Regions from separate parts of the Candidatus Pantoea rara genome, predicted to be linked through region 2. Evidence: riboswitches for the same ligand, from Rfam matches in the RefSeq annotation. Region 2 holds a riboswitch; the other holds the start of a gene.
The links. Region 2 has a riboswitch for thiamine pyrophosphate ahead of thiB (thiamine ABC transporter substrate binding subunit). Riboswitches for the same ligand answer to the same signal wherever they lie in the genome.
Positions count from the first base shown of each region.

Region 1 (15,891 bases), on a different replicon from region 2:
CGGCGCCCCCCAGGGCATCAGCACTTCACAGCCCGCTTCCAGTAGTTTCTCGCCGACAATCAGATCTTCGGTGGTGTAGGGAAAGACCTGGAAGCCGTCAGCGCAAAGGATCCGCGCGGCTTCAACCAGCGCAAAGGGGTCGGGTTGCAGCGTATCGGCATGACCGATGACCTCCAGCTTGATCCACGGCGTGTCGAACAGTTCGCGCGCCATCTGCGCCGTCGTCACCGCCTCTTTCACCGTGTGGCAGCCTGCGGTATTGGGCAGAATGCGTTTGTTAAGCTGTTGCAGCAGCGAGCGGAAAGCACCGCCTTCACTGCCTTCACGACGCAGGCTGACAGTAATGATCTCCGCGCCTGACGCGTCTATCGCCTGATGCAGAATGTCCGGGGACGGATATCCGGCGGTACCGAGCAGAAAGCGAGATTGCGGAGTGAATTGATAGAACATGGTTACCCTCCCTGCATCGGTGACAGGATTTCCAGCTGGCTACCCGCCTCAAGCGGCTGGCTGGCATAGCGGCTACGCGGCACAAATTCGCCGTTCAGCGCGGTGGCGACGGTGCGCGGGTCAATCTGCTGCTCCGCCATAAGCTCTGCCAGCGTGTCTGCATCGGTTTCAATCGTGTGCCCATTAAGTTGAACTCGCATGAGTCATCTCCTGAGTAAGTTGCAGCATGAGTTTTTCAGCCATAATCGGAGCCAGCAAAAAGCCGTGACGGTAAAGCCCGTTCAGCGAGAAACGACCCTTTTCATAGCGGACTTCAGGCAGGTTCTGTCGATAAGCGGGGCGCAGACCGGTGCCGCTCTCCACGATGCGCGCTTCGGCCAGCGCCGGATGCAGACTATAAGCGGCACTGAGCAGCTCCATCATCGCTCTGGCACTGATCGGGCTGCTATCGTGGCTTTCGACCATCGTGGCACCCAGCATGAAGTGCCCGTCTGCACGCGGCACCAGATAGCAGGGAAAGCGTGGGTGCAGCAGCCGGACAGGACGGGAGAACTGAACATCGGGGGTCTGGAGAATCAGCATTTCGCCCCTGACAGCGCGCAGCGCGGGCTGCTGATCCGCAGCGTGGATGCCACGGCAGTCAATGATTGTGCCGGTGGGTTTACCGCTGTGTAAGGGCACGCCAGCCTGCTGCAGTTTGTCGCGCAGTTGCTGCATCGCGCGGCGGGGATCAAGATGCGCCTCTGCCGCAAAAAACAGACCACGGGCAAAGCGATTTTCCAGCGCCGGCTCGATCTCTCCGGGGGCGACCCATTGATGCTGCTGCGTCATGATGGCGAAACGTGTCAGTTCGCGGCTGTCACGCGGTGGCGTAACCACCAGCGTGCCCTGCTGTTCCACACCCTCCACGCGTTGCGCCCACCAGCCCGCAGCGTGCTGGCCCCATTCGATCACCTGCGGCGGCGCGCTTTCTGCTTCGCACCAGGGCGCGAGCATGCCGCCTGCCCAGTGTGAGGCGGCACGACAGTCAGGCTGCGTAATGACTTCGACGCTTTCTCCTCGCTCCACAAGCAGTGTGGCGACACACAACCCGGCCACACCGCTGCCAAGTACCGACCAGCAGCTCATGATGCCCACCGGCGAGGATGAGAGAAAATCAGGATGAGAAGTTTCACTTTGGCCTCGTTATCAGTTAACGAAGACCCGTGATACGGAGGGAAAAGGCAGAGACGTCGCGAATGCGCCCCTGCGGCAAGTATCTGATGCGATACCCATCTTCCTACGCCAGTATCAACTGGGTCAGGTTCTAAGGGTCGCTAAGCCGCGCAATGCGCTATTAGCCTCTCAGTCTCTCTGGCGAGACTCCCCTGACGGGTTTAGTTGTAAGTTAAGCGGGCAGCTTCGTCAAGCAGCAGGCAGGGTGCAAAACCAGAAAATCGTGATTAACGGGCAGAACCAGACGACCAGTCAGCAGCGGTTGCCAGCGTCACAAAGGGTCCCGCCAGCGTCTGATTGTGATGACCAATAATACTTTCCGCAGAGAGATGTGGATTATCGACAGTGGTATGCGCATCGGAAATCAGTACAACGTTAAATCCCAGCTCCGGTGCGGCCCGACAGGTGGTATCAACACAGAACTCCGTTTTCATCCCGGCAATCACCAGTTGTTTTATGCCTCTTTGCTTAAGCTGAAGTTGCAGGCCGGTATCCCTGAAACAGCTGGGGTATTTTTTTGTGAAGACGACATCTGACTGCGGGTTAACCTGCAACGCCGGTATCAGACCAGTCAGCGGACTTTGCTCGTTGAAAGGAGAATTATCAGGCCCGATGTGTCGCGCAAAAAAGACGGGAACTTCAGACTGCCGTGCTTTGGTGATGAGCAGAGTGATATTCGACAGAATACGGTCTGCAGCAAAAGGCGCCGCTGGACCATAAAAAAGGCCCTGCTGCATGTCGATGATTAAAAGTGCATTTTCAGATGTCTTCATGACCTGGCTCCATTCAGTTTTAAGAACGGGGAACAGGTCCCCGTCCGGTTCGGCGGGGAGTGGGAATCTGTTGTGTCAGGTGCCCGTCACAGACTCGCCTACGCCGCCGCTGAGCGCGGTGGTGGTGACGGTGGTGAAAGTCAGAACTGACATAAACATTTTACGATCCTGAGTTGATGAATTCGTGAGGAGTCTCATCCGGCAGGAGGGGACCGGAATTTACATTACCCTGAACACTGTGGCTTTTAAAGCGCCTGCAGCGATTGCGTCACCGCGTCGGTGATTTCACGAATACGCGGTTCGGCGCGGCGATAATAGGTCCATTTGCCCACTTTGCTGGCTTCGACCAGGCCCGCATTGTGAAGTGCTTTCAGGCATAACGACGTGGCGGGCTGTGATAAGCCCGCCTTGTCCTGTATGAGGCTGGCGCAGACGCCATACTGATCGAAGGGATAGAGCTGGGTATAGCCCGCAAACGCTTCGTCAGGATTTTTAAGCCACTTCAGCACTGCCACTCTGGTCGGGTTAGACAGTAACTTCAGGGCATTTTCGGGGGACATGCCGCCTCACAGAATATCAGGATTGAAAAACAGGATAGTCAGTATAGCCTTTCTCAGTGCCGCCATACAGGGAGGCGTGATCGACCTCATTCAGCGGATAGCCTGATTTAATGCGCGCAGGCAGGTCAGGATTGGCGATAAACGAGCGGCCAAAACCAAACAGATCGCCCCAGCCTTTTTCCAGCACATGCTGCGCTTTTTCAGCCGTGTAACGACCCGAATAGATGATCGGAGATCGGAATGTTTCCCGCAGTGCGACGCGGAAACTTTCTGGCATGTCCGGGCTATTATCCCAGTCGGCTTCGGCAATAGAGAGATAGCCGACTTCCAGCGCATTCAGCATCTCCGCAGCGCGGATGTAGGTCGTATGGGGATCGCTTTCAACCAGTCCAAGATAGACGCGCTCTTCGTCAGTGCTTGAAAACAGTGGCGCAAATCTGACGCCAACACGATGGCTGCCAAATACCGAGCTGACCGCCTCAACGACTTCGCGCAGGAAGCGCAGACGATTCTCCGCTGAACCACCATATTCATCCGTACGGAAGTTAGTGTGCTCTGAAATAAACTGGTTAATCAGATAACCGTTGGCGGAATGCAGTTCCACGCCGTCAAAACCGGCCGCTTTGGCATTCTCAGCCGCACGACGGTAAAGTGCCACAATCTCTTTAACTTCCGCTGTGGTCAGTGCCCGTGGCTCGCTGGGTGCAGTTAATATCCCCGCCCCTGGCCCTGTCTCAATAAAGACCCGGACGTTGTCGGCTGCAATAGCTGAAGGCGCCACCGGGGGCTGCTTCTCTGGCTGAAGTTCATTATGTGATACGCGGCCAACATGCCAGAGCTGGCAGAAAAGGGTGGCGCCTTCCTGATGTACCGCTTCTGTGACCTTTTTCCAGCCCGCGATCTGCGCGTCGCTGTGGATCCCCGGCGTCCATGCATAGCCCTGTCCACGGGGCTCAATCTGGGTGCCTTCGGTGACCATCAGTCCCGCACTGGCGCGCTGGCGGTAATACTCCACCATCATCTCGCCGGGAATGTTGCCCGGCTGCTCACTGCGGCAACGCGTCAGCGGCGGCAGTACAATGCGGTTACGAAGCGTGAGATCGCCCAGGTTCAGCGGGGTAAAAAGTGACGGCATAACAAAAAGTCCTCTGATGTGTGAAGAGGCGATATTATATTTACACATTTAAATTTGTAAATGTGTAATCTGTGCTTTTTGTTCCGGAGCTGTTTATTATGGGGCGGATCCTGCAGACATCGCACTCAGGCCAGCTGCAGGTTCATCAGGACATTATGAAGCGTATTTTTCAGTGAAGGCCTGCCATTGCTGGCGATAGATATCCATCTGTTTCAACGCACCATCAATAGACGATTGCGCAGCGTTGCCGGGGTTGGGCGTTGCACTGATTATTGCCGCAAAGGCACTGAATACAGCGTCTGTATTACCACCTGAATTCATGGCTGCCATCATGCTGTTCAGCTCAACCTGAGGCCGTGCGGTGCCGCTTTCAAACTTGTTGAGATTATCACGCGCACTCTCCTGCATGTGGCGAGTGCCATAACGCATAGCTAACGTCAGCGTATCCTGAGCGCCCGATAACATCGCACTGTTACGAATAGCCACTTTGACGTTTATCATCTGATCAGCGATGCCCGTTGCCTGTTTCTGGTTATCTCCGGAGACATATTTTTCAATCAGTTTATGGAGCTTAGACTGCGTCAGGGTCAGCGCCATGGCTTCAGCGGTATCGCTGTTATCGTACTGACCACGCCCCGCCTGACCTTCAACCAGCACCTGATGTAAGGCAGCAGCAAAGTCATCCATCGTGCTCTGCGTTTTGTCAGCGGTCATACTCAGGAGTGGACTCAGTGTGCTGGCATCTGAGCTGGTGTTGGGGTCGTTGAACAAGGCATACGCAAGGTTAATGGACGGCCCCTGGCCGGATGACTTTAACTCTGCCAGTGCCTTGAGATTTTTTTCCTGTTGCTCTGCCGCAATGGGTTCATCGCGGGCGTGTAAAAGCCGTGCTCTTGCCTCGGGGGAGATTACCACCACACTGGCCGGTAACTCTTTAGCGGTGATACTTTCTTTAATGCTGTCCGATGCTGTATTTGGTGTGATGAGCGTGGTTGAATATCCTCTTGCCACGTCTGTGCTAATGCCACTGATTAACCCCATAATGCCCTCTACGGTTTGTCTGGTTGAACAATTAATCGGCAGGATGTAACTCATCTTTACAGGCATATATTCAATCCGTGAGTGAGGCGACTTATTTCAGGTTTAACTATCAGCGCTATTACGACAGGACTTTACTTCACCATCTGTTCAGAATTATTAAGTTGAACCTTCAGCAGGTCAGCGCAACCAGACAGGGAACATTCAGAGGAAACGTTGTGATCACTACACTTTCTTTAGACGCGCTTGGGCCACGCATTTGTATTATGGGGCCGTCTAACAGCGGGAAATCTACTCTGGCTGCTGCTATTTCTCGCAAAACAGCCTTGCCTGCCGTTCATCTGGATCAGCTTCACCATACTCCGGGCACTCAATGGATTCCCAGAGCACCGGCTGAGTTTATGCGTTTACACGCTGACGCGGTGAGTCAGGAAAAATGGGTTATGGATGGGAATTACACAAAATGTATTGAAGAACGTCTCGCGCGCGCCACAGGATTCATTCTTCTGGATGTAAAAGTACCTGTGGCGCTAATTCGGTATATTCGCAGATGTTATTCCTCCACACCACGCGTTGGAGGCCTGAAGATGAGCAGAGAGCATGTGACCCTGGAGATGCTGAAATATATTATCCTTACTGCGCCGAAGAATCGGAAGCGCCATAAGACGCTTTATGACCAGGTCAGCCTGCCAAAACTTCGGCTAAATTCTTCAGGTGATTTTCAGGCCTGTCTGGAATACTGGGGCTTATAATTAAAAAGTGACTGCCCAGCCCCGCTTCTGTTAATCAACAGGCATCAGGCTCGTCAAAAGCGCGTTCAGCGATTCACCTGGCCCGGTTAGCTACGGCTGAATACCATTTTCAGGCCTGCCAGCGCAAAGCAGCAGGCTAACAGAGCATCGAGTCCGCGACGAATGCGTCGGTAAAAGGTGCCCATGACAGAGGTTGAGAACAGCAGAGCATAACCGCCGAAGACCAGGACGCAAATGGCTGCACAACCGCAGAGGATTATCGGCAATGTTGAGGCACTCCCATCCGGCTTCAGCGCAAATGACATAATCGCCACCCAGGTAAGAATCGCTTTGGGATTGCCGATATGCATCAGAATGCCCTGACGATACAATCTGCCATAAGCGACCCGCTCATCGCTGGCGGTAAAGTCACCGGCTTCCGTCCGCCGCAAAGCCGATTTACCCGCTTTATACGCCAGCCAGAGCAGATATAACCCGCCGCCAATTTTCAACGCAATCAGCAACTGTGCGAAGGTTGCCAGCACGGTCAGTACACCGCTGGCGGCCAGCAGCGCCCAGATCATCGACCCACTCACGACTCCCGCCGCCAGCGCCAGTGCAGCACCTCTGCCCTTTTTCATTGCCGTGCCCATAATGGCCATATTGCTTGGCCCGGGACTCGCCGTAGCGACAAGATAAGTGGTGAAGATCAGGACTACCTCGTGTGAAAGCGCCATCATTGCCTCGGTGATGAGTGGTTATCCATCTGTTATATCGGTCGTCGTATGAATTTACAATTCATTCACACGCTGCCGCTCAGCTTCCAAAGAATGTCCGCTAAAGCATGCGCACGTTAACTTTCAGGCAGTGCCAGTCAGGGATGATTGCGATCATCCAGACGCAACTGCATAAATGTCAGATCCAGCCAGCGCCCAAATTTATTGCCGACTTCTTTCATGGTGCCCGCCTCAGTGAAGCCCAGCTTTTTATGCAGCGTGATTGACGCTCTGTTTTCCGATTCAATACCCGCCACCATCACGTGCTTTTTGCTCTTACTGGCAAGCTGAATTAACGTCCGCATCAGGGCATCACCTATGCCTTGTCCCCGCGCGTTTTTATGAACGTAAACAGAATGCTCAACGGTGTGACGATATCCATCCCAGGGCCGCCAGTCACCGTATGAAGCATATCCCAGCACGCTATCATCATTGTTCGCTGCCACTATCACAGGAAAACCCGCCTGCTGACGACTGTGTATCCATGCGATACGATTAGCGACATCTACCCTGCTTTCATTCCAGATGGCCGTGGTGTTAAGCACCGCATCGTTGTAAATCTCAGCAATCACATCAGCATCACTTTCAATAGCCGCACGAATAATCATGGTAGACACCCCTTTGCTCACTCACTAAAGTAGATGAATTGTACACAATGATAGTTATCTATTATGTTAGATGAAATGTCCAGTAAAGAAGATAACCTGAATATCCGGATCGGATTAAAGGTTAAAGAGGAAAGAGAAAAACGCGGCTGGTCACTGACTGAACTGGCAGGTCACTCCGGTGTATCGCGGGCGATGATCCACAAAATCGAGCGTGGAGAGAGCAGCCCGACGGCAGTTCTGTTAGCCCGGCTATCGGGCTCTTTTGACATGAGCATCTCGCAGCTTCTGGCCCAGACAGAAGTTCAGACAGGCACGCTGGTCAGGCACGAAAATCAGCCGGTATGGCAGGATCCTGAGACCGGCTATTTGCGTCGGCACGTTTCACCGGGTGAGATGCCGGTCGATCTGGTCAGTGTCGAACTGCCGGCCAATACCGCTGTGCCGATGCCAGCTATCTCCTATATTTCAAGACGTCAGCTGATATGGGTATTGGAAGGGTCATTGACGTTCGAAGCCGGGTCGAGCACTTATGAAATGGCGGCTGGAGACTGTCTTGAACTGGGCGATCCAGCTGATTGTGTCTTCAGAAATAACACCAGCAAGGCATGTCGATACGCTGTGATCGTCCTGCGGCCAGCCTGATCCGTTTAGTGGCAGAAATCCATCCGCGATGATGGATTTATAACGCGCTGTTTCTGAAAGCATTATCGCTATAGCACTGTTTAGCCAGGGTTATTTAACGATTATTTCCGGCATAGATATCAGGCCGGGTAATCGTCCAGATAAAGTTTTCCTGGTTAACGGGTTCATAACCAAGCTTTTTATAAAGCCTGGGGGCCGTTGTGGTACACAGCAGGATTCTGCGCAGTTTTATGAAAACCGGATGGTCATGAATGGATGCCATGAGCCATCTGCCCAGCCCCTTGCCCTGATACTCTTCCAGAATATAAACATCACTCAGCCAGGCGAAAGTCGCATAATCGGTAACCAGCCGGGCAAACCCTATTTGTGACTCATCATCATAGACACCAAAAGTCAGGCTGTTCTCTATCGACACGGCGACAGTATTCATGTCGATGCCAGCCGCCCAGGTTGAACGCGTCAGATATTGATGGATAGCCTTCTGGTCTAATTTTTCCTTATCGGTACTGATGAGATATGAGCTATTTCGCCATTCAAATACTGTATTCATCTTCACCCCTCTCCCTGAAGATTTATTCATAACATCAGCCGTCAGGTTAGCCTGATCATGCAGTGACATCACCTATCTCATATCAGATATACCCTGTCTCCGTAGGCAGAATATCGGCGTGAAACATTTTTTTGAAGATGCGGATGGCGGGCAAAGTGAAGGTGATGGAGATGGATGATGGCGTTTTTTATGCTGACACTCATCTTTGTGCAAACCCACGTCTGGCACAGGGATGAAAACTCAGTCCGGCTTTTGATCTCTCTACAATCAAATCGCCAGCCGGGCTGAGCCTGCTCAGGAAAAGATTATTTCCCCAGAATCTCTCTGCGGACAATCTCTGCGCCCGCACTCAACGCGTGAAGTTTGCCATTCGCAACCTGACGCGGCAGCGGGATCATCCCGCAGTTGGTTGAAGGATAGAGATTTCCAGCATCCACAAACTGCAGCGCTTTGCGCAGCGTCTCAGCCACGGCTTCAGGCGTCTCAATCTCATGGGTTGCCACATCGATAGCACCGACCATGACTTTTTTACCGCGAATCAGCTCGATCAGGTCCATCGGAACGCGCGAGTTCTGACACTCCAGTGAAACGATATCGATAGCCGAACGCTGTAGCTTCGGGAAGACTTCTTCATACTGACGCCACTCGGTACCCAGCGTCTTCTTCCAGTCGGTATTCGCTTTAATGCCGTAGCCATAGCAGATGTGAACGGCGGTTTCACACTTCAGACCTTCAATGGCACGCTCTAACGCAGCGATACCCCAGTCATTCACTTCATCGAAAAAGACGTTAAACGCTGGCTCATCAAACTGAATGATATCCACACCGGCCGCTTCTAACTCTTTGGCTTCCTGATTCAGGATTTTGGCGAATTCCCAGGCCAGCTTTTCGCGACTTTTGTAGTGATTGTCATAAAGGGTATCGATCATGGTCATCGGACCCGGCAGCGCCCACTTAATAGGACGATCGGTCAGCTTACGCAGGATTTTCGCATCTTCAACGAACACGGGCTTCTGACGTGAGACTTCACCCACCACGGTCGGGACGCTTGCGTCGTAACGATTACGGATGCGAACCACTTCGCGCTTTTCAAAATCTACGCCGCTGAGGTGTTCAATAAAGGTCGTCACGAAGTGCTGACGGGTCTGCTCGCCATCACTGACGATATCAATACCGGCCCGAACCTGATCGTCCAGACACAGACGCAGCGCATCTCTTTTGCCGTCAACTAACTCATCACCCTGCAATTTCCAGGGTGACCAGAGCACTTCTGGCTGCGCAATCCAGGAAGGTTTAGGCAGGCTGCCAGCAGTGGATGTCGGTAATAAGGTTTTCATAGCAGGTGACCTTCTATTTTAATTAATCAAAGAACGAATTCAGCAGACCATTGCGCGAGAAGTGTCTGATTAGGCTTAATGAAATGCGCCTCAGTAAACCTGCCCTGCTCGACGGCCAGCCGGCTGCGCTCTTCGCGATCATAAACAATGCGGGTTAACGAATAATCCTGATGCTGCAGCGTGGGCTGGTAGCACTGTCCGGCTGCAGAATTCGCGTTATAAATTTCAGGACGATAGATTTTCTGGAAGGTTTCCATCGTACTGATGGTGCTAATCAGCTCAAGGTTGGTGTAATCACTGAGCAGATCGCCGTGGAAATAGAAGGCCAGAGGCGCGACACTGCCCTGCGGCATAAAGAAACGTACTTTCAGGCCCATTTTTCCGAAGTAAAAGTCAGTCAGGGAAGGCTCATCCTGCTGATATTCGATGCCCAGTACCGGATGCTGATTACCGGTGCGCACGTAAGTGTTTTTACTCGACACGCTCAGGCAGATAACCGGAGATTTACTGAAGCTCTCTTTATAGGCCGCTGAGTTAACGAAGCTTTTGAAAATATTACCGTGCAGCTGACCAAAATCATCCGGCAGACTAAAGGCTGTCTGGCCTTTATTGTGCTCTGCCAGCACGACACTGAAATCATAATCACGCACGTAAGATGAGAAGTTATTACCGACAATCCCTTCAATGCGTTGACCCGTTTTATGATCCACAATATGCGTTTTTAAGATTTCAATCGCAGGGAACAATTCGTCGTTACTTTCGGGACGAAGATTCAGCTCAGCAGAAATAATCTCAAGTTCAACAGAATAACGATCGCTTTTTGGATTGTCCCAGTGTGCCAGCGCATTGAAACGGTTGTCGATCATCGCCAGGGCATTATGCAGATTTTCCTGACGCTTTTCGCCGCGCGCTAAATTAGCGAAGTTAGTCGTCGCCCGCGTATTTTTCGAAGGGTTATAGTTTTCGTCGAAACGAATGCGCTTGAGGGTAAAGGCTAAGTTGTTCATCGCTATCGGGTATCCTGGTCGCTGATATGAAGGGTTGCGTTAAGGGGTTATCCAGCGTTGCTATCCCTTTACACACATTCATATGACTCAAAGTTATTAACAATTCTTACTTTATGCCTCAACAATGAGTTGAAAAAAAGTGATTAAATTTCAACGAACGTGAAGGAAATTCATGTTGGTCGTGCAGAATGGTTTTTTTTTCATGAGCCGATCGAGTCTTAAAACACCATCTTTTAGATTCGTGTGTGAAACGCCTCGCAGCAGGGAGATCCTGCTGACCACGACAGCAAGACGTCACGGAGTAACAGACGAGATCATGAGGTTAATCTGTCTTTATGCCGCTGAAGCTAGCGTTCTTTTACAGAATTTTTGCAAAGCACACTGCGTCCTGGCGATTGATGTAAGGACCATAATTCTCAATACGCTCATAACCCTTTCTCTGATAGAAATTTACCGCTTTACGGTTAACAGATCGCGTTTCAAGCCAGATTTGGCTATACCCCATATTCAGGGCTGATTTTTCCAGGAAAGAGAGTAACGCATTACCAATCCCCGGCACGCTACGATCTGAAAACATTCTTTTGAGTTCAGCAATATCCCCGGCTAACGGTCTGATTGCTCCGCACCCTACTGCCTCGCCCCTGTGGTTTCGGGCGAGTACCCAGAGCGATCTCTCCTCCTCTAAAGAGTCCATGGTGAAGTTACTTTTGCCATCATCACCCGTAATCGCCGCGAGTTCTGCTGACAGTTTGCTTATCAGAAGCTGGGATGCTGCTGAACGAGGATCTGCTTTTTCTACTGTTATCATGCTCATATCCTTTTTTATGACGACGGTCAGGATAAAAGCAGATGAAGCAAAATGCATCTAGCGCACTCTCCACCTATTCCTGACCCGCCCGTAATGACGGCTAACCCCGCACTTCGCATCTATAATTCAGTGGCTCAGACCCATGCACTCACTCTGGCGAGCCGTTTAACAGAGTAGGAGTATCTGGACTTCGCAGTGTTAGCGATATTCAATCCCGGGATGATGCCTGCAGGGTTAAGACGCTCATCATTTACAAAATCTAAGGAAGCCTCATGATCTTTTCTCTCAAAAATCAGGTTGCGCTGGTTACCGGTGCCAGCTCGGGTCTTGGCTATGCCTGCGCAGAAGCACTCGCTAAAGAAGGAGCCAGTGTGGTGGTCAACTACCACAGCCAGGCGGAGCCCGCCGAAGAACTGGTTGAAAAAATCTGTGCAGACGGTGGCCGTGCCATCGCAGTGAAAGGAGATGTATCAAAAGAGACTGACGTAGAAAATCTTTTCGCCCGGACCCTGGCTGAATTTGGCAGACTGGATATCCTGGTAGCGAACTCAGGGCTTCAGAAAGATGCCGCCTCCATCGATATGACGCTGGAGGACTGGAATACCGTTATTAACGTGAATCTTACCGGACAATTCCTCTGCGCACGTGCTGCGTTGCGTCAGTTCCGCAGTCAGGAGCATCGACCGGAACTCAGCAGAGCCGTGGGTAAGATTATTCATATGAGCTCGGTTCATCAGCTCATCCCGTGGGCCGGACACGTCAACTATGCGGCGTCAAAAGGCGGCGTCGATTTGCTGATGAAAAGTCTGGCTCAGGAGGTGGGTGAAGATCGGATCCGTGTTAATGCTGTGGCACCTGGCGCTATTGCAACTGCCATTAACAAGGAAAGCACCTCGGGCGAGGCAGGCAAAGAACTGTTAAGGCTCATCCCTTACGGGCGCATCGGTGCGGCTGAAGACGTGGCGAATGCCGTCGTCTGGCTTGCCAGCGATCTCTCTGACTACGTTCATGGCACCACCCTGTTTATTGATGGCGGAATGAGCCTTTACCCAGGGTTTCGTGATAACGGTTGAGTAAGGCATCACTGAAACAGGCTGGTGGCTGACTGATTGATTGATAACTTTTTGGCGGCAACTTTACCCGGAACGGGACGTCCGGATTGCGCATTACCGCAGCGATTAATCAAACGCCAGCAGACCGGATGTTTCAGTCTTTGCCACACAGGCCTGTTCCCGTTGAACGGCAGGAGCCCCCATTCAATCTTTACTGGAGTCCGGACTGAGCAAACGCGCACGGGAGACCTCAAGAATTTCGTCTGCCAGTCCGGAACTTTCCGGACACGCGCGCGAAAGCATGAGTGCACCAACAAGCTGCGCAATAGTCGTCAAAAGCTCTTCACGCGTGACATTTTCGGATTCGAGGACGGCGATTTGTCGCTCAATCCCGGCCGCAAATGTTTCCCGGATGGATTCAGACTGCCGGGCAGCATCGGTGCCCAGAGCCGACATCACGCAACCCTTTCCCATGTCATCGCGATGCTGCCGGGAAAGGTAATACTTAATAAACGCGTCCCGACTCACCCCTTCGGTTTTTTCTGCCGACTGCACAAAACCGCAGGTCATCGCTTCAGCCAGCAAATCCTCTTTCGACCCAAAATGTTTGTAGAACCCGCCATGTGTTAACCCAGCGGCTGACATCAGCTCAGCGACGCCTACACCATCGTAACCACGCTGACGAAAAAGCGCTGACGCCGTTTCCACGACCCGCACCCGGTTTTCGCGTACCTGCTCTTTAGACACTTTCATTTTATTTCTCCTGCAACAGATCCTGATTATACATTGATGATGATCATAATCAAACCGGTTGACTTTAATGATTATGATCATCATCATTAAAAAGTTGCTTTTACCCGCTCATCCGCTGAGGAATAACCATGACCAATCACTCTTTATTTCAACCTTATGAACTGGGGGCTATCACACTTGCGAATCGTATTGTGATGGCACCGCTGACGCGCAACCGCGCCGGAGCAGGCCTTGTCCCCGGTGAACTGGCTGCGACCTATTACGCGCAGCGAGCCACTGCAGGGTTGCTGATTACCGAGGCCACGCAGATCTCAGAACAGGCGCAGGGATATCAGGATACGCCGGGGATCTACACGCAGGATCAGATCGCGGGCTGGCGGAAAGTCACTGACGCGGTGCATGACAGAGGTGGAAGCATATTTGTACAACTGTGGCACGTGGGACGAATTTCGCATGTCGATTTACAGCCAGGAGGCGCTGCCCCGGTCGCACCGTCTGCTATCCGTGCCGAGACTAAAACCTTTGTGAACAACGGCTTTGCTGACGTCTCTGAGCCACGTGCGCTCGAACATAATGAAATAAAAGGGATTGTCGACGATTTCAGAAAGGCATCGGCTAATGCCATTACCGCCGGATTTGATGGTGTTGAGATCCACGGCGCGAATGGGTATCTGCTGGAACAGTTTCTGAAAGATGGCGCAAACCAGCGTACCGATGAATATGGCGGTTCTGTTGAAAATCGTGCTCGTCTGCTGCTGGACGTCGTGGAGGCCGTTAAAGATGAGATTGGGGCAGAACGCACGGGCGTGCGCATTTCACCCGTCTCGCCTGCTAATGCCATTTCATGCAGCGATCCACAGCCACAATATGACTACCTTGCAGACCAGCTTAACGCTTCAGGTATCACCTATCTGCATGTCGTTGAAGGCACGACGGGTGGCCCACGTGATGCATCACCGTTCGATTACGCTTCTCTGCGTCGGCGCTTTAAAAATACGTACATCGGTAACAATGGTTATGACCTGGCGCTGGCGTCAGACCATCTTTCACAGGACAAAGCCGATTTATTTGCCTTCGGTCGCCCCTTCATTTCTAACCCCGATTTAGTCGAAAGACTTAAGACGGGAGCGCCACTGGCCCCGCTTAACCCTGAAACGCTGTATGGCGGGGGTGCGCAGGGTTACACCGATTATCCAGCGCTTAGCGAAAACCCCTGACAACGCCAGGAGCATCGCAGTTGTGCGTGCATCGCTGACGGCAATTTCAATCAATTAAATGAAGAAGATAAAATTATGACTAAAGCTTCGGTTCTCATCACGGGCGCATCAGCAGGCATTGGTGCGGTGTACGCTGAACGTTTTGCGCGTCGTGGACATGATCTTATTCTGGTTGCTCGCGACCAGAACAGATTAGAAGAGCTGGCGGCCCGGCTGCGACAGGAAAACCCTGTTTCCGTCGATGTTCTGCCTGCCGACCTCACCGTAAAGAGTGATTTAGCCGCCGTTGAAGCGCGCCTGCGGGAAGACACGCGGATAGGCATTCTTATCAATAACGCCGGTATCGCCCAGACCGGCGGTTTTACCGGGCAGACGCCTGGTTCCATCGAACGCCTCATCGCACTTAACGTCACAGCACTGACGAGGCTGGCCAGTGCTGTGGCTCCCCGTTTTGCAGATGCCGGAGGTGGCTCAATCGTCAATATCAGTTCCATCGTCGGACTTGCCCCGGAATTTGCTATGACGGTTTACGGCGCAACCAAAGCGTTTGTTCTTTTCCTGTCGCAGGGAATGCACGTTGAGCTGTCATCAAAGGGTATCTATGTTCAGGCGGTGCTCCCGGCGGGGACTTACACCGAAATCTGGGAACGTGCCGGCATCGACATCACTCATGCTTCTAAAATGATGGACGTGGGCGAACTGGTTGACGCCGCTATGACGGGTTTTGACCGCCGCGAGCTCGTGACCATTCCGCCATTACACCAGGCTGAGCGCTGGGATGTTCTTGATGCCTCCCGTCAGGGTCTGCTGTCGGACATCAGACAGGAAGAGGCCGCAGAGCGATACAAAACGCTGTAGTTAATTCTGCTCAGCGGAGCCCTTTTACAGGGTTCTGCTGAGAAATAAACCATGACCCAGGGTGCGCTATACGGCGGGAACGCTGGCTACAACACTGAATTTTGTCCGCCGGTTAGCGCCCGCCTTTATCCTGGATAAGGTCGTGCGGAATAGCCTTCAGCTTGATGCGAGAAACTAATAATGAAAAATCGGACAATGAAAGCTTTTACGTTTAAGCGCTACGGAAAATCGCCTGATATGGGATTTGAAAACGTGGATTACCCCTCTCCTGCTGAAGATGAAATCCTGGTTAAAGTTTATGCTGTGGGTCTGAACCCCATAGACAACATGATTCCTGGTGGGATGTTCAAACCGGTTTTGCATTTTAAGCTTCCCGCTACC
Region 1 is NZ_CP194943.1:386,961-402,851, forward strand. Features, by position in the region: gene ACR8BF_RS20275 (thiazole synthase) at 1-450, opposite strand, end outside; gene thiS (sulfur carrier protein ThiS) at 453-650, opposite strand; gene ACR8BF_RS20285 (FAD-dependent oxidoreductase) at 634-1,578, opposite strand; TPP riboswitch at 1,710-1,829, opposite strand; gene ACR8BF_RS20290 (cysteine hydrolase family protein) at 1,893-2,438, opposite strand; gene ACR8BF_RS20295 (ArsR/SmtB family transcription factor) at 2,684-2,998, opposite strand; gene ACR8BF_RS20300 (alkene reductase) at 3,015-4,133, opposite strand; gene ACR8BF_RS20305 (hypothetical protein) at 4,287-5,240, opposite strand; gene ACR8BF_RS20310 (AAA family ATPase) at 5,390-5,923, shown strand; gene ACR8BF_RS20315 (LysE family translocator) at 6,010-6,639, opposite strand; gene ACR8BF_RS20320 (GNAT family N-acetyltransferase) at 6,777-7,286, opposite strand; gene ACR8BF_RS20325 (helix-turn-helix domain-containing protein) at 7,350-7,928, shown strand; gene ACR8BF_RS20330 (GNAT family N-acetyltransferase) at 8,023-8,478, opposite strand; gene ACR8BF_RS20335 (methionine synthase) at 8,784-9,815, opposite strand; gene ACR8BF_RS20340 (DUF1852 domain-containing protein) at 9,842-10,822, opposite strand; gene ACR8BF_RS20345 (GNAT family N-acetyltransferase) at 11,181-11,630, opposite strand; gene ACR8BF_RS20350 (SDR family oxidoreductase) at 11,903-12,703, shown strand; gene ACR8BF_RS20355 (TetR/AcrR family transcriptional regulator) at 12,887-13,435, opposite strand; gene ACR8BF_RS20360 (alkene reductase) at 13,564-14,652, shown strand; gene ACR8BF_RS20365 (SDR family NAD(P)-dependent oxidoreductase) at 14,728-15,510, shown strand; partial or broken gene ACR8BF_RS20370 (oxidoreductase) at 15,566-15,688, shown strand; gene ACR8BF_RS20375 (NADP-dependent oxidoreductase) at 15,691-15,891, shown strand, end outside.
Region 1: linked by a shared signal. The riboswitch ahead of ACR8BF_RS20285 (FAD-dependent oxidoreductase) and the one ahead of thiB (thiamine ABC transporter substrate binding subunit) in region 2 are both predicted to bind thiamine pyrophosphate.

Region 2 (15,891 bases):
AGTCTGTGTCGCCATAGATGACGTCATAGCCTTCCGCCTCAATCAGCGTGCGGGTCTGCTGCATGATGGCGTGACCGCGCAGGGTAATCGAGGAGGCGAGACGCGGATCAAAGAAGCGGCAGGCGCTGGTACCCAGCACGCCGTAAAAGGCGTTCATGATGATCTTCAGTGCCTGTGACAGCGGCTGGTTTTTCTGCTTTTTCGCCGCTTCACGACCCAGCCAGATCTGCTCTACGATCGCAGGCAGGCAGTGGGTATGCCGGGAGAAACGCGCTTCGCGAAAACCTTCGACCGAATCGGCATCATCAGGATGGGCCAGTCCTTCGACCAGCCCTACCGGGTCGATCAGGAAGGTGCGGATAATCGACGGATAAAGACTTTTATAATCCAGTACCAGCACCGAGTCATACAGGCCGGGGCGCGAATCCATTACATAGCCGCCCGGACTGGCTTCAGGGGCGACATCACCCATGTTCGGGGCAACAAACCCGGCACGATGCATCCGCGGAATATAGAGGTGACCAAAGGCCGCTACCGAACCGCCGTGACGATCGACGGCCAGGCCATTGACCGCTGCGCGTTCCAGCAGGAAAGGCATTATCGCCGTTTTGTGAAAAATGCGCGTCACCAGCTCGCAATCTTTCAGGTTATAACGTGCCAGCGCGGGCTTATCGTTGGCAAATCGCCAGTTAATCTCCTCCATGCGCTGCCAGGGATTATCGATCGCTTTGCCTTCACCCAGCAGCTGTTGCGACACCGCTTCCAGGCTGAACGACGGGAAATCCCAGAATGCCGATTTCAGTGCGTCAATGCCGTCGATGATCAACCGGCCGCTGGCCTGAGCGAAAAAAACGCCGGGCTTGAAGCCATGTTCACGCCACTCCAGTGCGGCCTGCTGACGGCCAAGACGTAGCGGAATACCGTAGCGGTCGGCATGCTTTTGCAGCACGCGCAGATCAAACTGCACCACGTTCCAGCCAATCAACACGTCCGGGTCATGATCGGCAAACCACTGGTTCAGCGCCTCAAGCAACTGTGGGCGGCTGTCGAGATAGATCAGCTCAAAATCCAGCGTGCTGGCATCGCCGTTGGCGGGGCCGAGCATGTAGACCTGGCGCTGACCGCAGCCCTCCAGCCCGATGCAGTAAAGCTCGCCATGCTGCGTGGTTTCAATGTCCAGCGAGACCCACTTCAGTGGCGGGCGATAGTCGGGATGGGGCTTGAGGCGCGCATTGACCACACTGTCGCCGTGCTGCTCGCCGTCAAACCAGACGGGCGCGGTAATAAAACGCTCCATCAGGTAGCGCTCCGGCGGGCGGATATCCGCCTCATAAACCGGAATACCCTGTTCGCGGAGCCGTTTTTCGATGCGCTGTAGCTGACGGTTCTGTGAGCAGTAGAGGCCAAACACCGGACGACGGCGGAAATCTTTGAGCGCCAGGGACTGAATCCGAAACTGACGTTCATCTTTGAGGAGTTCGCTGACCTGCGACTGAAATTCCTCGGGAATAAACGCGACGGACTCCTGTACCGGCAGCACCACGCGCTGTGCACCGGCATCAGTGGCGAGCCAGAGGATAATTTCGGTGCCATGCGGGCTGTCGCGCCAGTGGCGGGTGAGCAGAAAACCTGCGCGGGGCATATTCAGATGTTCTCCGGACTCAGCAATTCAGGGGTGAGAAAACGGCTTAAGTATATCATGGATATTTATACAGTTCCCGCCGCTGCGTTTTGTCAACATTGTCCTACAATTCTTGCCTTGACGCTGTGTGGCTGGCTCTGGACAATCCAGCCTTCTGCTTTTACTTAGGATGATTATGGAAGCCTGGATTCAACAACTGATTACGCAGTCCCTGGAGTGGGCGCTGTTTGCCGTTGCACTGGTGACGTTTCTGGAGTCGCTGGCGCTGGTCGGGCTGTTGCTGCCAGGTACAGTGATGATGGCCAGCCTGGGCGCACTGATCGGCAGTGGCGAACTGGGCCTTTATCCTGCCTGGGCGGCAGGATTTGCGGGCTGTCTGATTGGTGACTGGGTTTCCTACGGCATCGGCTGGAAATTTCAGGGGCCGCTGCACCGCTGGAAATATCTGCAAAAGTATAAAGGTCTGCTGGATAAAACCGAGCACGCCCTGCATCAGCACAGCATGTTTACGATTCTGGTCGGACGCTTTGTGGGGCCTACGCGTCCGCTGATCCCGCTGGCGGCCGGTATGCTGGAGCTGCCGGTGCGTAAGTTCCTGCCGCCGAACCTTATCGGCTGCATTCTCTGGCCGCCGCTCTATCTGCTGCCTGGTATCCTGGCGGGTGTGGCGATCGATGTGCCGAAAGCCGCGCAGGGCGGCAGCTTTAAATGGCTGTTACTCGGCGCAGCATTGCTGATCTGGCTGGGTGGCTGGTTATGCTGGCGCTGGTGGCGCAGCGGCAAGAGTCGCGACTGGGCCACCGCCTGGCTGCCACCTGAGCGCCTGCGCTGGGCAGGACCGCTGGGGCTGGTGATCGCCGTCGCGGCGTTCGCTGGTATTCAGTTCCATCCGATGATGCCCATTTTCCGTCATCTGCTGTGGCAGGTTTTCTTCGCCTGACACTTAACGACGCGGGATGCCGAGCACTTCGGCCTCCCGCGTGTCGCCCGACAGCAGTTGTCGGGTCTCGCCATCCCAGTAAACCCGTCCATCCACAATCACTACGCTACGCGGTGCAATCTGCTGTGCATCTTCCAGACTGTGCGACACCATCAGCAGTGTAATGCTGCGCGCTTCGCACACCGAACGCACCAGTTGCAGCATCTCGCCACGCAGGGCGGGATCCAGCGCAGAAAAAGGCTCATCCAGCAACAGCACCGGACGGTCACGCAGCAGGCAACGTGCCAGCGCCACGCGCTGTCGCTGCCCACCCGACAGCGCGCCCGGCAGGCGGGCCAGCAGATCGCCTAATCCCACCTGATCGGCCAGTTCGGCCAGTTGCTGGCGCTGTGCAGTACTGAGTTTTAATCCCGGATGCAGTCCCAGCGCCATGTTCTGCTGCACGCTGAGGTGCGGAAACAGGTTGTTCTCCTGAAACAGCATGGAGACCGGTCGTCTGGCCGGGACGCTGTGGGTGTGATCCTGGCCGTCAATCATCAGCGTGCCCTGTTTTACCGGCAGGAAACCGGCGATCAGACTCAGCAGAGTGCTTTTACCCGCCCCGCTCGGGCCAAGAATCGCGATGCGCTCACCGCGCGTGGCAGTGAGGCTGAAGCGCATCGGCAGATGCTGATAAAGGTAAGTGAGGTTATCAAGAGTCAGCATGGCGGCCTGGTAATTTTTCCATTAGCGTGAACAGCAATAAGCAGAGCAACAGCAATAGCAGGGCGGTGACCGCGCCATCTGCGCCGCGATAGGCGCCAATCTGCTGATAAAGGTAGAACGGCAGTGTACGGAAGTCGGCACTGCCAAACAGTGCCACCACGCCGAAATCACCAATCGACAGCACGCAGGCAAAGGCCAGCGCCTGGGCCAGTGGACGTCTCAGCGCCCGCAACTCAATCAGCCGCAGCCGGTTCCAGCCGTGAATGTCCAGTGAATCGCAGAGTCTGCCGTAGCGCTCTGCGACATCCCGCATCGGGTTTTCCAGCACTTTCAGCGCATAGGGAATGGCGATCAGCGCATTGGTAAAGATCACCAGTCCTTCAGCCGAATCAGGCAGGCCAACAGTGGCGTTAAACAGCAGGAAAAAGCCGGTGGCGAGCACAATGCCTGGCATCGCCAGAATCAGCATGCCGCTTGTGTCGATCAACTGTGCCGCCGCCGGACGCTGGCGCAGACGAAGTTCCCGACTGCTCCACAGCAGCATCATGGTCAGCACCACACAGATCAGACCGGCACCGATGGCGATGCGCAGTGAAGTAAAGGTGGCCTGCCACAGTGCAGGCTGCGCCAGCGCGCCGCGCAGTCCGCCATGCAGACCATCGACGATGACCGCCGCCAGCGGGGGCAGCAGCAGAATCAGCGCCAGCCCGATCAGCAGCGCATCGACCCGCTGTGCCCCGCGTGAATCCTGCGGATCACGCCAGCCGTTAAGCTGGCTGGTTCCGGCGGGAATCGCCTTGCTGAAGCGCTGGCTGAGCAGCACCAGCGTCAGACAGCAGCTGAGCTGGATCAGCGCCAGCAGCGCTGCGCGTCCGGGATCGTAGTCATAACTCAGCGCCTGGAATATCGCCAGCTCAATGGTGGTGGCCTGCGGACCGCCGCCCAGCGACAGCACAGTGGCAAAGCTGGCGAAACAGAGCATAAAGATCAGCGCACCGGTCGGCAGCAGCTGACGCCGCAGCCATGGCCACTCCAGCAGACGAAAATGATGCCAGCCACGCAGGCCGAGCTGTGCCGCCAGCTGGCGTTGTTCTGCGGGGATGCTTTCCAGAGCCTGCAGCATCAGGCGGGTTGCCAGCGGCAGGTTAAAGAAGACGTGCGCCAGCAGGATGCCTGGCAGACCATACGGGGAGAAGTGATAACCCATCCCTGCCAGCTGGCACAATTGCGCCAGCCAGCCATTACGACCATAGACGGTCAGCAGGCCGAACACCGCGACCAGCACCGGCAGCACCAGCGTCATGGCGCACAGGCGCAGCAGCAGCAGACGACCAGGGAAACGGCGTCGATAGAGCGCCCGCGCCAGCGGCACCGCAGGCAGCAGTGACAGCACGGCGGAGAGCAGGGCCTGACCGAAAGAGAACGCGATAACGTGATGCAGGTAGTCATCCTGCAGCACGCCGCGTAAGTCCGTATCCGGCGCGGCGCTCCAGAGTGCACCGAACGCCATGAATGCCACGATGGTCAACAATATCGTGACGAGGGAACCGGGAATCAGCCAGCGCGGCATCAGCGGCTGACGGCGCGTTGCCACTGGCTAATCCAGTTCGAACGCTGGCTGGCCACTTCTTCCGGCGAGAACTGCAGAGCAGTAGAAGGCACGCTGAGCGCCGTGAAACCCGCTGGCAGCGGCGTGTGGATTACCGGGTACATCCAGTTGCCGGTGGGGATGGTGCGCTGGAAGTCAGGTGAGACCATAAACTTCATGAACTGCTGTGCCAGCGCCGGCTGTTTGCTGCTGGCTAACTGCGCCGCAACTTCGACCTGCAGATAGTGACCCTCAGCAAAGGGTGCAGCGGCGTAGTTCTCTTTCTTCTCTTCGATGATGTGGTAAGCCGGAGAGGTAGTGTAGCTCAGCACCAGATCGCCTTCGCCCTTGAGGAACAGACCATAGGCTTCACTCCAGCCTTTGGTGACCGTCACAGTTTTCTGCGCCAGCTTTTGCCACGCCTGCGGAGCCTGATCGCCATAGACTTTCTGCATCCAGAGCAGCAGACCTAAGCCGGGCGTGCTGGTGCGGGGATCTTCGTAGATCACCCGCCACTTCTCCGGACTGTCGACCAGCTCTTTCAGGCTTTTTGGCGGATTTTTCAGCCGGGTTTTGTCATAGACAAAGGCGAAGTAGCCATAATCGAACGGCACGAAGGTGGTGTTGTGCCAGCCATCGGGCAGCTTTAGTTTCGATGTGTCGACCTGACTTTCGGCAAACAGACCTGTTTTCTGCGCGGCCTGCACCAGATTGTTATCCAGCCCCAGCACCACATCGGCTTTACTGTTTTTGCCTTCCATCCGCACGCGGTTCAGCAGCGACACGCCATCTTCCAGCGTGACGAATTTCAGCTCGCAGTTGCACTGTGCTTCAAAAGCTTTTTTAACCGCCGGGCCAGGGCCCCAGTCGGCGGAGAAGGAGTCGTAGGTGTAGACCGTGAGAACCGGCTTAGCCGCCAGAACGGGGGCGGAGAGTAACAGCAGCACCGGCAGAACTTTGTTTAACACTTTGCGCTCCTTCAGGAGAATAGGGGATGAGTCGCAAAGGATCTGAGCACAGAGGCCTCTCAAATCCCTACGTCGGTATTAACCGAATCAGGTTCGACGGGTCTCTCTCAGCGGCTTGCTTGTAGCAGGCCGCACCCCGTTGAGAACGTCACATTCTAGTCATTTCAGCGCCGGCGCGAAAGCATCACAGCACCGGTGGTGCGAACCAGGCCGATTTAAAATCGAACCAGCCCAGCGTATTCATCCGCACGCCGCGCATGCTGCGCTGTCCTTCAAGCAGTAGCCAGTGGTGAAACAGCGGATGCAAACCGGCTTCTTCGACCAGCTGTTTGCTCCATTCGGCCAGCGGCAGCGTTTTCTCGCGCCAGCGGGCCGCATCGCCGTGCCAGTCGATCGCCAGACAATGATGCAGCAGCGGGATCTCATAAAGCTGCGCGAACAGTGAATAATTCAGCGGCAGGGTAAAGTTCACGCTTCCCAGCCAGATATCACTCTCCGCTTCGCCCTGATACCAGCTTTCGTAGCTGATCTCACGGGTCTCCAGCGTGACGCCATGCTCTGCCAGCAGGGGACGCAGCGCATTCGAGATGCCTTCATGCTCCACGTGCTGGCTGTACCAGGTCAGCGTCAGATGGGTTAAGCCAGGCGGTTTTTCCACTGGCGTCAGGTCACGGCGATGATGCCAGCGCGGCAGCAGACCATACGCCGGGAACCAGTAGCGCTGATAGCCCACACCCGCGTGATTGAGCAGGGCGATGGGGTTAAACAGGTAGCTGACCCAGCGCCGGACTGCCTCGCTGCGGCCCTGCTCTGAACGCTGGTCGAACAGCAGATAATAGCAGCCCTCTTCGAGACGGCTCTCTTCCTGAACTTCATCGGCGCTGTCGCCCTGCAGACGAACCCCGGCATAGACCAGCTCATCACTGATGTCGGGCAGTACCCAGATAGAGACATCATCAATCAGGGCGCGAAAACCAAAATAGTCATCAAACGCTTCGATCTTGAGCTGGCTCTCCTGATTGCGGATCACCCGGTAAGGACCGGTGCCAACTGGCTGGCGGGCAAAGTCGTGCAGCGTGGGCCATTCGCGCGGCAGGATCATTGCACTGACGCTGCCCAGTAACCAGGGCAAACTCTCGTCGGGCTGACTTAAACGGATATCCAGCGTCCAGGGGGCAGGCGAGTCGATCTGCGCAATATGGGAAAAGAGCGGATGCGGGCGCTGACGCTCCAGCGTGGCGAGCACATCCTCCATCTCCAGTTCTCTGCCATGATGGAACCGAATCGCCGGACGCAGGAAGAAGCGCCAGTGAAGCGGGGAGGTCTGCTGCCAGTGGTGCGCAATATCGGGTTCGATTTCCCCGTTTTCCTCATTTATCCGCGTCAGACCGTTGAAAATCTGTCGGGCAATGTGGGTTTCCGAGCGCCGCAGCGGCGAGCCGGGCAAAAGGTTAAGCAGCGGACGATAGTAGAGCACCCGCAGGATATGCTTGCCCTGCCGGAAACTGCGCCCCAGGTGCGCGCTGATCATCTGCCGCACCTGGTTTTTATCGCCTACCAGCCGGACCAGCTGCTCGATGCGATCCTGTTCCAGCAAATCCTCGGCACGCTGCTGCTGCAGGGCCAGGCCGGTGTAGCAGAAGATAAGCTGCGATCGCTTGCCGCGTCCGGCTTCAGCCTGCCAGGTCAGCCAGCCTGCGGCCTGCATCCGATTGAGCAGATTGCGCATATGGCGGCGCGAGCAGTGCAGCAGATCAGCCAGTTCGCTGAGCGTGATCGCCTGCGTCTGGCCCTGACAGCTTTGCCACAGGCGGATGAACTGCTGCTTCAGACGTGATGAGGACATAAAAGGGGAACTCCCTGTGAAAAGCGCTCTGTTTTTCCTGCCCTATTTTAAGAGCAAACTTTACGCGGTGGGAAGAGCGGGAGGCATTCACAGTGAATGGCGTTCAACCCTCACTGCGCTGTTCAGCGGAGTGCTTTTCTGAGTAGGGTGCGTTTACACCGCCAGCAGATGATCTCTGCTGGCTTTTTTCATGTTGCACGGTATCGTCTACCCTTCTTTTTTCCCCTCTGTTTGTTCTGTAAGGGATTTCGCTATGAAATCGCTGTTAACGCGGCAGCGCCGTATCAATCCGGTTTACCTCGCCTTTATGGTCGCCTCGTTCATGCTGGGCATCGCGGGCGCACTGCAGGCGCCGACGCTCAGCCTGTTTCTGACGCGCGAGGTGCAGGCGCGGCCCTTCTGGGTCGGGCTGTTTTTCACCATCAATGCGGTGGCCGGTATCGTAGTGAGTATGCTGGTGGCAAAGCGCTCAGACAGCGTCGGCGATCGTCGTCATATCATTCTCTTCTGCTGTCTGATGGCGCTGATCAATGCGCTGCTGTTTGCCTTTACCCGCGATTATCTGACCCTGCTGACGCTCGGTGTGCTGCTGTCGGCGCTGGCCAGCGTCTCAATGCCTCAGCTGTTTGCGCTGGCGAGAGAGTATGCCGATCAGTCGGCGCGTGAAGCGGTGATGTTCAGTTCGGTGATGCGTGCGCAGCTGTCGCTGGCGTGGGTGATCGGGCCGCCATTATCGTTCGCGCTGGCGCTGAACTACGGCTTTGTGACGCTATTTATGGTGGCCGCGTTACTGTTTCTGCTCTGTATTCTGCTGGTCTGGTTTACCCTGCCGTCGGTGCCACGTTCGCAGCCGCTGATGCAAAGCGGCGGGCTGCCGTTGAGCGGCTGGCGCGATCGCGACGTGCGTTTGCTGTTCCTGGCTTCAGTCGCGATGTGGACCTGTAACACCATGTATATCATCGATATGCCGCTCTATATCAGCACCACGCTGGGTCTGCCGGAGAAGCTGGCCGGTCTGCTGATGGGAACGGCTGCCGGGCTGGAGATCCCGGTAATGCTGCTGGCGGGTCATTACGCGCGCCGCTTCGGTAAGCGGCGGTTAATGCTGATTGCGGTGGCGGCGGGCGTCCTGTTTTATCTGGGGCTGGTGCTGTTCAATTCCCGCACCTCGCTGATGGTGTTACAGCTGTTTAACGCGGTGTTTGTCGGGATTATAGCGGGTATAGGGATGCTGTGGTTCCAGGATCTGATGCCAGGACGACCGGGTGCTGCGACCACCATGTTCACCAATTCGATCTCAACGGGCATGATTCTGGCGGGGGTTATTCAGGGAACGCTGAGTGAGCGACTGGGTCATGAGGCGGTTTACTGGCTGGCATTCGGGCTGGCGATAGTGGCGCTGGTGATGTCGGCGCGGGTGCGCGACGTATAAAGAAGAAGGGCGACCCGATGTCGCCCTGCTTTAACGCAATCAGCGCAGGAAGGCGGGTTGATTCTGCTCATACTGCGAAATAGAGGCTTCATGCTGCAGCGTCAGGCCGATGCTGTCGAGGCCATTAATCATGCAGTGGCGACGGAAGCTGTCGAGTTCAAACGAATAGACTTTGTCGCCTGCCGTCACCGTCTGTGCTTCCAGATCGACCGTGAAGCTGATGCCTGGCTGGGCTGCAACCAGTCTGAACAGCTCATCCACTTCCTCTTCGCTTAATTTCACCGGCAGCAGTTGGTTGTTGAAGCTGTTGCCATAAAAGATATCGGCGAAGCTCGGCGCAATTACCACGTGGAAACCGAAATCGGTCAGTGCCCAGGGCGCATGCTCACGTGAGGAGCCGCAGCCAAAGTTCTCGCGCGCCAGCAGGATGCTGGTCCCTTTAAACTCCGGCTTGTTCAGCACAAAGCCAGGCGTCGGCACCGTGCCGGCGTCATCTTCAAAACGCCAGTCGTGGAACAGGTGCTGACCGAAACCGGTGCGGGTGACCTTCTGCAAAAACTGCTTAGGAATGATTGCGTCCGTGTCGACGTTCGCGGCATCCAGCGGCGCAACAATCCCGGTATGCTGAGTAAATTTATTCGCCATGACTTAAGCTCCTGTCGTCAGTTCACGGATGTCGGCAAAGTGGCCGGTCACGGCAGCCGCCGCGGCCATGGCCGGGCTGACCAGATGGGTACGTCCACCACGGCCCTGACGGCCTTCAAAGTTACGGTTGCTGGTAGAGGCGCAACGCTCGCCCGGATTCAAACGGTCATTGTTCATCGCCAGGCACATTGAACAGCCTGGCAGGCGCCATTCAAAGCCCGCTTCCAGGAAGATTTTATCCAGGCCTTCTGCTTCGGCCTGCGCTTTAACCGGGCCCGAACCTGGCACCACCATAGCAACCACGCCAGGCGCGACTTTACGGCCTTTGGCGATGGCGGCGGCGGCACGCAGATCTTCAATGCGTGAGTTGGTGCAGGAGCCGATAAACACTTTATCAATTGCGACATCGGTCAGTCTGATGCCCGGCTGCAGGTTCATGTAGGCCAGCGCTTTTTCTGCTGAGGCGCGCTCAACCGGATCGGCGAATGAAGCCGGATTCGGGATCACCTGATCAACGGCAATCACCTGACCCGGGTTGGTGCCCCAGGTGACCTGCGGTGCGATTTCTTCTGCATGCAGCGTGACCACTGCATCATACTTCGCGCCTTCATCAGACTTCAGGGTGCGCCAGTAATCGACTGCCTGCTCCCATTTCTCTCCCTCAGGTGAGAACTGGCGACCTTTCAGATAGCTGAAGGTGGTTTCATCCGGTGCCACCAGGCCCGCTTTCGCCCCCATCTCAATGGCCATGTTGCACAGGGTCATACGACCTTCCATGCTCAGCGCCTGAATCGCAGGGCCGCAGAACTCAACGACATAGCCGGTGCCGCCTGCGCTGCCTGTTTTACCGATGATCGCCAGCACGATATCTTTTGCGGTAATGCCAGTGGAGGCCTGGCCCAGCACTTCAATCTTCATGGTTTTCGCCCGACCCTGTTTCAGGGTCTGAGTGGCAAACACATGTTCCACTTCGGAGGTGCCGATACCAAAGGCCAGTGAGCCAAATGCGCCATGCGTCGCAGTGTGCGAGTCGCCGCACACAATGGTCATGCCCGGCAGCGTCATGCCCTGCTCAGGGCCAATAACGTGGACAATACCCTGGAACGGGTGATTCAGGTCATAGAGCTGTACGCCAAACTCTGCGCAGTTCTTCATCAGCTCCTGCATCTGAATACGCGCCATTTCGCCCGACGCATTAATATCTTTGGTCTGCGTAGAAACGTTGTGGTCCATGGTGGCAAAGGTTTTGCCCGGCTGACGGACTTTACGTCCGTGCGCACGCAGACCATCAAAGGCCTGTGGTGACGTCACTTCATGGATCAGATGGCGATCAATATAGAGTAACGGGGTTTCTTCTGGCGTTTCGTGGACGACATGTGCATCAAATAACTTCTGGTATAAGGTTTTCATTTTTTATTTTTCCTCGGCGATAAAGCGGGCAATGATGCTGCCCATCTCATCTGTGCTGACCGCGGGGCCATCACCGGCTAAATCGCTGGTGCGGTAGCCCTGTTCCAGCGCACGACTGATGGCGCGTTCGATACTGTCGGCAGCCGCATCGGCATTCAGGCTGTAACGCAGCAGCAGGGACAGGGACAAAATCTGGGCGACCGGGTTAGCAATATTCTGACCGGCAATATCCGGCGCTGAACCACCCGCTGGTTCGAACAGGCCAAAGCCCGTTTCATTCAGGCTGGCTGACGGCAGCATACCCATCGAGCCGGTAATCATGGCGCACTCATCAGAGAGAATGTCACCAAACAGGTTGGAGCAGAGCAGCACGTCAAACTGCGACGGGTCTTTGATCAACTGCATGGTCGCGTTGTCGATGTAGATATGACTCAGTTGCACGTCAGGGTATTCTTTCGCCACTTCGTTGACGATTTCACGCCACATCACCGAGGTCTGCAGTACGTTGGCTTTATCAACCGAGGTGACTTTGTTGCGACGTTTGCGCGCCGATTCAAACGCGATGCGGGCGATGCGCTCGATTTCGAAACGGTGATAGACCTCGGTATCAAAAGCACGCTCCTCCGGGCCGCTGCCTTCGCGTCCTTTCGGCTGGCCAAAATAGATGCCGCCGGTCAGTTCACGCACGCACAGAATGTCGAAGCCTTTGGCAGCAATGTCGGCGCGCAACGGGCAAAATGCTTCCAGACCGCTGTAGAGCGCAGCCGGACGCAGGTTACTGAACAGCTGAAAGTGTTTGCGCAGCGGCAGCAGCGCGCCACGCTCCGGCTGTGATGCGGGCGGTAAGTGCTCCCACTTCGGACCGCCAACGGAACCAAACAGGATCGCGTCGGCCTGCTCACAGCCTGCAACCGTAGCCGGTGGCAGGGGTTCGCCATGCTGATCGATAGCAATGCCGCCGACCGCATATTCCTGAGTAGTGATCTGCATATCAAAGCGCTGACGAATGGCATCAAGCACTTTCATCGCCTGCGCCATCACTTCCGGGCCGATACCGTCACCGGGTAAAACTGCGATATGAGATGAGCTGGACATGGTTATACGGTTTCCTTCTGGTCTTTAAATTTGCGCTGCAATTCTTGTTCAACCTGACGGGCACGCCAGATATTGTTCAGGGCGTTGACCATCGCTTTAGCGGAGGACTCCACAATATCGGTCGCCAGACCAATGCCGTGGAATTTGCGGCCGTTGTAGCTTATGACGATATCGACCTGACCCAGCGCATTCTCGCCGTGGCCTTTCGCGGTCAGTTTGTAGTTAACCAGCTCAGCGTCAAACTGGGTGATGCGGTTAATCGCCTGGTAAACTGCGTCAACCGGGCCATTACCGGTGGCTGCATCAGATTTGGCGATATCGCCGCAGCCCAGATTAACAGAGGCGGTGGCCGTCATGCTGGAACCGGTCTGGACATTAAATTCGTGCAGCTGGAAATGCTCAGGTTCTTCATTCTGTTTGTTGATGAAGGCCAGTGCTTCCAGGTCGTAATCGAAGACCTGACCTTTTTTGTCGGCCAGCTTCAGGAAGGCGTCATACAGCGTATCCAGATTGTAATCCTGTTCGGCATAGCCCATCTCTTCCATACGATGTTTTACCGCCGCACGGCCTGAACGTGAAGTCAGGTTCAGCTGAATTTTGTGTAAACCGATTGATTCAGGCGTCAGGATTTCATAATTCTCGCGGTTCTTCAGCACGCCATCCTGATGGATACCGGAGGAGTGGGCGAAAGCATTGGAGCCGACCACTGCTTTATTCGCTGGGATTGGCATGTTGCAGATCTGGCTGACCATCTGGCTGGTACGGTAAATTTCCTGATGATTGATATTGGTGTGGACGTTCATGATCTGCTGTCGGGTTTTAATCGCCATGATCACCTCTTCCAGCGCACAGTTACCGGCACGTTCACCCAGGCCATTCATCGTGCCTTCAACCTGACGCGCGCCTGCCTGGACGGCAGCCAGGGCATTACCGGTTGCCATGCCCAGGTCATCGTGGGTATGCACAGAGATAATCGCTTTATCAATGTTGGGAACGCGGTTCATCAGTTCACTGATGATGTGAGCATATTCGCCTGGCAGGGTGTAGCCAACGGTATCCGGGATGTTGATGGTGGTCGCACCAGCGTTAATTGTGGCTTCGACCATCCGGCACAGGTCATCAATCGGGGTACGGCCGCCATCTTCGCAGGAGAACTCAACGTCACTGGTGTAGTTACGCGCACGCTTCACCATCTGCACCGCACGCTCAATCACTTCTGGCAGCGTGCTGCGCAGTTTGGTCGCGATGTGCATTGGGGAGGTGGCGATAAAGGTATGAATGCGGAAGGCTTCGGCAACGCGCAGTGATTCATATGCTGCGTCGATATCTTTTTCTACACAGCGCGCCAGTCCGCAGACACGGCTGTTTTTGATGGTCCGCGCAATGGTCTGTACAGACTCAAAGTCGCCCGGTGAGGAGACCGGAAAACCAACTTCCATTACATCCACGCCCATGCGCTCCAGCGCTAACGCAATCTGCAATTTTTCTTTCACACTCAGGCTGGCCTGTAACGCCTGCTCACCGTCGCGCAGAGTGGTATCGAAAATAATGACTTGCTGGCTCATCGTATTCATCCTTATGCTTTTTCTGGCCTGGCAACGAGCATAAAAAAACCCGCGACAGGCGCGGGTTTTTAACTTTCAGCAGGTTTGAATCAGTGTTTGATTCCGCCCACAAGTCTACCGCGCAAGCTGAGTGCGTTTAGTAGTAGACCGAGAAGGCGAACAGAACGAAACATGGATTCAAACCTTATAAAATGTTGTGCTGTACATATTGGTACTGGAATCACTCAGGGATGTCAACCTTCAATGCAGGGGTGTTCTCTGGGGCGCCAGAGGAAGATATTCTGTTATTCATCGGTCAGGCAGCGTAATAAGCAGCATGGTCTTGCTGCGGTCGCAATCAGCACCCCTGAATGCATGCTTACAGACGTAATTTTTAGTGTATTTAATTGATATTTATGAAATTTATTGAATTGCTGCTTTGCGCTATCACAACATTTATCACCTGTTAGTTAGCATAATCCAATGCGCTTTAGAGGTTTACTGGTTAATTACGCCAGAAAAGAAAAGTGTCAGGCGATTGTAGGCTATTGCAGTCGGTAATAAGTTTTCGTTATTTCTTAGATCACGCTGAAAATAATTTCTTACCCAGCATTTTCCTCTGCGGTTCTGCCGCGTAATTAGTTTAATCCGCGCAGTCAATTCTTATCGGGCAGAGCCTTTACGTCCCTGCCTTTTAATTTACGCGGGTTTGCGGTTTGCCTGCCCGGTTAACAGCGGTTATGGTAATCGACCTACTCTCAGAAAAATAAACTCAACAGATTTCTCTGTAACCGGACAGCGGCAGATGTTTCCGCTGTCGTGCATAAACATAAGTTTTTGATTGGCAAAGCAGGCACCAGGGCAACGTGATACGCACAAACGGGCGTAATTACAGAGTCGGGTCCTCAAGCCTGGAGGCAGAAGATGGAGATGTTGTCAGGAGCCGAGATGGTCGTCCGTTCGTTAATCGATCAGGGCGTTAAGCAGGTATTCGGTTATCCGGGTGGCGCAGTCTTAGATATCTATGATGCGCTGCAAACCGTCGGGGGTATCGATCATATTCTGGTGCGTCATGAGCAGGGCGCAGTGCATATGGCTGACGGCCTGGCGCGCGCCACTGGCGAAGTCGGCGTGGTGCTGGTCACCTCAGGACCGGGTGCAACCAATGCGATTACCGGTATCGCCACCGCCTATATGGACTCGATTCCGCTGGTGATTCTGTCGGGTCAGGTTCCCTCGTCCCTGATTGGCTATGACGCCTTTCAGGAGTGCGACATGGTCGGCATCTCTCGTCCGGTGGTGAAGCATAGCTTCCTGGTGAAAAACACCGAAGAGATTCCAACCGTGTTGAAAAAGGCGTTCTGGCTGGCTTCCACCGGCCGTCCGGGACCGGTGGTGATCGATCTGCCAAAAGATATTCTCAACCCGGCCAACAAACTGCCTTATCACTGGCCGGAGTCAGTGAGCATGCGCTCCTACAATCCGACCATTCAGGGCCACAAAGGGCAGATTAAACGCGCGCTGACCACATTGCTGGCTGCGAAGAAGCCGGTGATCTACGCGGGTGGCGGTGCCATTACCGCAGGCTGCGAAGCGGAACTGTTACAGCTGGCAGAAAGCCTGAATATTCCGGTGACGACCTCGCTGATGGGCCTGGGCGCGTTCCCTGGCACCCATCGTCAGTGCGTTGGCATGTTGGGTATGCACGGCACCTATGAAGCCAATATGACGATGCACAACACCGACCTGATTTTTGGTATCGGTGTTCGCTTTGATGACCGTACCACCAACAATCTGGCGAAATATTGTCCTGACGCCACGGTGATGCACATCGATATCGACCCGACCTCTATCTCCAAGACGGTGTCGGCGGATATCCCGATTGTGGGTGATGCAAAACAGGTGCTGCAGCAAATGCTGGAGTTGCTGGCGCAGAGCGACACCCCATCGCGCGCGGAGAGCCTGCACGACTGGTGGCAGGCAATTGAGGGCTGGCGCGGTCGTCACTGTCTGGAATTTGATCGCACCAGCGACAAAATTAAACCGCAGGCCGTGATTGAAACCATCAGCCGTCTG
Region 2 is NZ_CP194942.1:3,328,241-3,344,131, reverse strand. Features, by position in the region: gene polB (DNA polymerase II) at 1-1,648, opposite strand, end outside; gene ACR8BF_RS15935 (DedA family protein) at 1,818-2,582, shown strand; gene thiQ (thiamine ABC transporter ATP-binding protein ThiQ) at 2,586-3,287, opposite strand; gene thiP (thiamine/thiamine pyrophosphate ABC transporter permease ThiP) at 3,274-4,881, opposite strand; gene thiB (thiamine ABC transporter substrate binding subunit) at 4,857-5,843, opposite strand; TPP riboswitch at 5,890-5,992, opposite strand; gene sgrR (HTH-type transcriptional regulator SgrR) at 6,028-7,689, opposite strand; gene ACR8BF_RS15910 (MFS transporter) at 7,943-9,121, shown strand; gene leuD (3-isopropylmalate dehydratase small subunit) at 9,161-9,766, opposite strand; gene leuC (3-isopropylmalate dehydratase large subunit) at 9,770-11,176, opposite strand; gene leuB (3-isopropylmalate dehydrogenase) at 11,180-12,271, opposite strand; gene leuA (2-isopropylmalate synthase) at 12,274-13,836, opposite strand; gene leuL (leu operon leader peptide) at 13,926-14,009, opposite strand; gene ilvI (acetolactate synthase 3 large subunit) at 14,740-15,891, shown strand, end outside.